Regions from separate parts of the Desulfofundulus salinus genome, predicted to be linked through region 1. Evidence: riboswitches for the same ligand, from Rfam matches in the RefSeq annotation. Region 1 holds a riboswitch; the other holds the start of a gene.

Region 1 (2,393 bases):
GGGAAAGCGGCACAGGCAAAGAGCTGGTGGCCCATGCCCTGCACACGGCCTCCCCCCGTCACCGGGGGCCCTTCATCAAGGTTAACTGCGCTGCCGTACCAGAAAACCTTTTAGAATCGGAACTTTTCGGTTACCAGGAAGGCGCCTTTACCGGGGCGAGAAAGGGCGGGCAAATTGGTAAATTCGAACAGGCCCATGGGGGAACAATTTTTCTCGATGAAATTGGGGATATGCCCCTGCCCATGCAGGCCAAAATATTGCGGGTCCTGCAGGAAAAGGAAATTGAGCGCCTGGGAGACACCCGGCCCCGTGCCGTTGATGTACGGGTGGTGGCAGCTACCAACCGGGATCTGGAGGAATTAATCCGGCAGGGACACTTCCGGGAAGATCTTTATTACCGCTTAAATGTAGTTTCCCTTTATATTCCGCCCCTGCGGGAAAGACCCGATGACCTCCCCCTGCTGGTCAATCATTTTATCAAGAAATTCAACCGGGAATTTGGTCTTCTGGTGCGGGGCGTGTCACCGGAAGTCTGGGAGATGCTTTGCGCCTACGATTGGCCGGGTAACGTGCGGGAACTGGAAAACGTAATGGAAAGGGCTTTTAACCTGGTGGAAGGAGATACCATTGAAGTTAAACATATGCCCCCCTACCTTCAGAAAATGAGTCAGAGCAAGAAAAGAAACCTGCACAACCGCACGCTGGCAACATTACTGCAAGAGGTGGAAAAGGAAGCCCTTCTGGAAGCCCTGGCTACTGCCGGTGGTAATAAAATGCAGGCGGCTAAAACCCTGGGTATTTCCAGGGCCTGGTTATATAAGAAGATGAAACAATACGGCATCAGGGGATAAAAAAAAATATTTACCCCCAAAAAAGGAGGATAACCGGCCGAAAACATCGAAATAGTAACTTCAGGCGGCCGTCCTTAAAATGGCTTAAAATGCAAGGGTTACTTCTATAAGCCGGAACCAACCCGGCCTCTAAAGCCTGAACCGGCAAAGTACAACGGGGAGCTCCTGTTAGGGGCTGAGAAAGGGCTAGTGAGCACCTGACCCGCTAAACCTGCTCGGGGTAATGCCCGCGAAGGGAAAAGCCGTGCGTGCTGTTGACTGTGGCGCATCCTTTTGTGGGTGCGCTATTTTTTATTTGCCACCGGGATGCCCACCAGTCAACCGCTATAAATAATTAAAAAAGGAGTGGTTTTGCAAAATGCACCTGGAAGACGTAACCATTTCCAAGGCCATTATCACAAGGTACCAGGAGGAACTGCTGGAAGCTCTGGAATCAGACGTAGCCGTAGTGGGCGGAGGTCCGGCGGGACTGGTGGCCGCCTATTACCTGGCCCGGGCAAACAAAAAAGTGGTTCTCTTTGAACGCAAACTCAGCATCGGCGGCGGTATGTGGGGCGGCGGGATGATGTTCAACCAGATTGTGGTCCAGGACGAAGCATTGCCCCTTCTCAAGGAGTTTGGTGTCTCCTACAGGACATTTGAGGAAGGGTATTACACGTCCAGCTCCGTGGAAACCGTTGCCGCCCTAACCCTTGGTGCGGTACGGGCCGGGGCGAGAATCTTCAACTTAATCTCCGTGGAAGACGTCATGGTCAGGGATAACCGGATAACCGGCCTGGTCATCAACTGGACCCCCGTTGATTTGGGCCGCCTGCACGTGGACCCTCTGACGGTACAGTCGGCATACGTCATCGACTGCACCGGACATGATGCCCAGGTAGCCAGTATGGTAGTCAAAAAAATGGGGGCGGTTTTAAGAACCAGGACCGGCAACCTGGAAGGAGAAAAGCCCATGTGGGCCGCGCGGGGTGAAACAGCCACCGTAGCCAATACCCGTGAAATTTACCCCGGGCTCCTCGTGGCCGGTATGGCGGCAAACGCGGTTTGCGGCGGCCATCGCATGGGACCGATTTTCGGCGGGATGCTCCTGTCAGGCCGACGGGCGGCCCGGCTTATTCTCGGTGAAGATGAAGAATAGAACTTGACATTGGGGAAAAAAAGGCTGTATATATAATTATAAAAGTAGCTGTTATTAGATAGGGGTGAGGTTAATGGTAAAAACCACACGGATGACCAGGCAAAAAAAATTAATCCTGGAAATCCTGCGTAACACTGACACTCACCCCACGGCAGACTGGATTTACGAGCAAGCCCGCAAACAAATTCCGGACATCAGCCTGGGTACCGTATACCGCAATTTAAATAACCTCAAACAGGCCCGGGAAATCATGGAACTCAACTACGGCAGCACATTCAGCCGCTACGATGGTAATCCCCATAACCACTATCATTTTGTCTGCGATAGCTGTGGCCGGGTATTCGATCTAGATCTACCCCTGCTAGACAATCTGGAGGGAGAAGTAGAAAGCCGCACGGGCATGC
Region 2 (2,393 bases), 1.1 Mb from region 1:
GGTGTTACGGCGGGAAATTCCATTAAGGGTGCATGCTCACCGGGCTGATGACATTATGACCGCCCTGCGCATTGCCCGGGAATTCAATCTTTTGCTGGTAGTGGAGCATTGCACTGAAGGCTACCTGGTGTCGCAGGAGCTGGCGGCCCATGGGGTGATGGCCGTGGTGGGGCCGATGATTACCAACCGGGCCAAGGTAGAGCTAAAAGGGATTTCCCTGCAAACTCCCCGGGCCCTGGCCGAGGCTGGTGTCACTTTTGCCATCATGACCGATCACCCGGTGGTGCCCATTCAGTATCTGGCCCTATCCGCCGCCCTGGCCGTCCGGGGCGGACTGCCGGAGGAAAGGGCCCTGCGGGCCATTACCCTGGATGCAGCCAGGATACTGGGCCTGGAAAACCGGTTGGGTAGCCTGGAGCCGGGTAAGGATGCCGATATAGTCATGCTAAACGGTCATCCCTTTGATCCCCGCACCCGGGTGGTTAAAACATATATTGATGGGCGGCTGGTTTACAGGGCTTGAAATATATTAACAGTTAGTGTGCTGCTTAAAAGAAGTGAAAAATATGCTTGGTCACGAAATGAGAGTGAAATATCATGAGGAAATGATGAATTGTAATGATGAACTATATCATTAAAGTTAGTTTTTTCATAAAATAATGACAGAATTATTAAAAAATTAGATTATATCGGTGAAATTAAATATTTTTCAATGGAATTTACGGATAACCTGGCAGGATTAAATGAATTGGTGTCGAACATATAAGTCAACAAAAAACGGAAAGATTAAACTTCAATGTAAATTCATGTCATGCTTTGTCGGAGGTGCGATGTTTGAGAAGGGAGACTTTTGATGTTCTAATAGTTGATGACCAACCCGGGGTGCGTTATTTGCTGGAGATACTTGTCAGGGAATTTGGTCACCGGGTGCATACCGCGGAGAACGGACTGGTGGCCATTGAGAAGGTGCGCCAGATTCACCCGCAGGTCATTTTTATGGATGTGAGGATGCCTTTAATGGACGGCCTGGAGGCGCTGCGGCGCATTAGAAGGATTGCCCCGGATACCATTGTTATCATCATGACCGCCTATATTTCCGAGCAGACCAGAGAGCAGGCACTGAAAAACGGCGCTCTTTGCTGCATGGCCAAACCCTTTGACATTGAAAAGGTTAAGGCTTTGATCCAGGATTTGACCTGGAATCAAAAACAGAATTATTTTTGGGGTGAAAGTTATGTAATTTAAAATTTAAAGCAGGAAAAATTTTTTTGTTAACGAACAATTATACAATATACAAGTAAAAAGGTTTTATACCCATGGGGGTGCCCGGTACCAGTACATCGCAGCCCATTTTAAGTAGAATACGGGCCATGGTTCTCTTGTTTGCTTGGCGCGGTGCCGGGCTGAGAAAAGCGTTTTTTCGCTTTACCCTTTGAACCTGATCTGGATCATACCAGCGTAGGGAAATGGGTGACCGGCAGTGTATTATACCCATCTCCTTATCAGGTGGATGGGTATTTTTTATGGGGGTGGTTCTATGGGAGATCTTTACCGGGTCCTGGATGCCAATTTTAACCGCGCCCGGGAAGGGTTGCGGGTGGTGGAAGAAGTGGCCCGCTTTGTTCTTGACGATGCCGGGATGACCATGCGCATAAGGGATATGCGGCACCGCCTGGGTATATTGCAGGAAAGTTTTCCCGGGCGGGGGACGGTTCTGGTGCAGGCCCGGGATGTGGAGGGTGACGTGGCCGCCCCCGCCCCCCCGGCCACGGGAGAGGAAAAGACCAATCTTATACAGCTGGTTATGGCCAACTTTAAACGGGTGCAGGAAGCTGCCCGGGTGCTGGAAGAGTATGCCCGCCTTTTGCCGGTAACCGCTCCCTTTAAGGAGATCCGCTATGTTGCTTATTTGGTGGAAAAGGAAATGGTGAGCCGCCTGGCGCAGTTGGACGCGGGTGAAGCTCCTTCTTGTAAACCGGGGGCCCGCAGAGTTGATTACAGCCTCTACGTAATTACGGGGGATAAGTTTAGCCGGGGCCGGTCGGTGGTGGAAGTGGCCCGGGCAGCTATTGACGGCGGGGCAACAATTTTGCAGCTGCGGGAAAAGGCTTTTACCGCCCGCCAGCTAATTGACGCCGGACACCAGCTGCGCCGCCTGACCCGGGAGAAGGGGGTAACCTTTATTGTCAACGACCGGGTAGATGTAGCCCTGGCGGTGGAGGCCGACGGTGTACACTTAGGCCAGGATGATCTGCCCATCGGCATGGCCCGGCGCATTCTCGGCCCCGGCAAAATTATCGGCATCTCCACCCACAGTGTGGAGCAGGCCCTGGAGGCCCAGCGGCAGGGCGCCGACTATATCGGTGTAGGTCCCGTCTTTGAAACTCATACCA

Evidence for each region. A riboswitch is a leader RNA that binds a small molecule or an ion and turns the genes downstream of it on or off. The one in region 1 is predicted to bind thiamine pyrophosphate.
Region 2: linked by a shared signal. The riboswitch ahead of D7024_RS03185 (thiamine phosphate synthase) and the one ahead of D7024_RS08585 (sulfide-dependent adenosine diphosphate thiazole synthase) in region 1 are both predicted to bind thiamine pyrophosphate.

Annotation. Positions count from the first base shown of each region.
Region 1 covers NZ_RBWE01000001.1:1,680,743-1,683,135, forward strand. Annotated here, with positions in the region: gene D7024_RS08580 (sigma-54 interaction domain-containing protein) at 1-851, shown strand, start outside; TPP riboswitch at 997-1,107, shown strand; gene D7024_RS08585 (sulfide-dependent adenosine diphosphate thiazole synthase) at 1,210-1,989, shown strand; gene D7024_RS08590 (Fur family transcriptional regulator) at 2,063-2,393, shown strand, end outside.
Region 2 covers NZ_RBWE01000001.1:614,620-617,012, forward strand. Annotated here, with positions in the region: gene D7024_RS03175 (amidohydrolase) at 1-523, shown strand, start outside; gene D7024_RS03180 (response regulator) at 835-1,245, shown strand; TPP riboswitch at 1,309-1,483, shown strand; gene D7024_RS03185 (thiamine phosphate synthase) at 1,538-2,393, shown strand, end outside.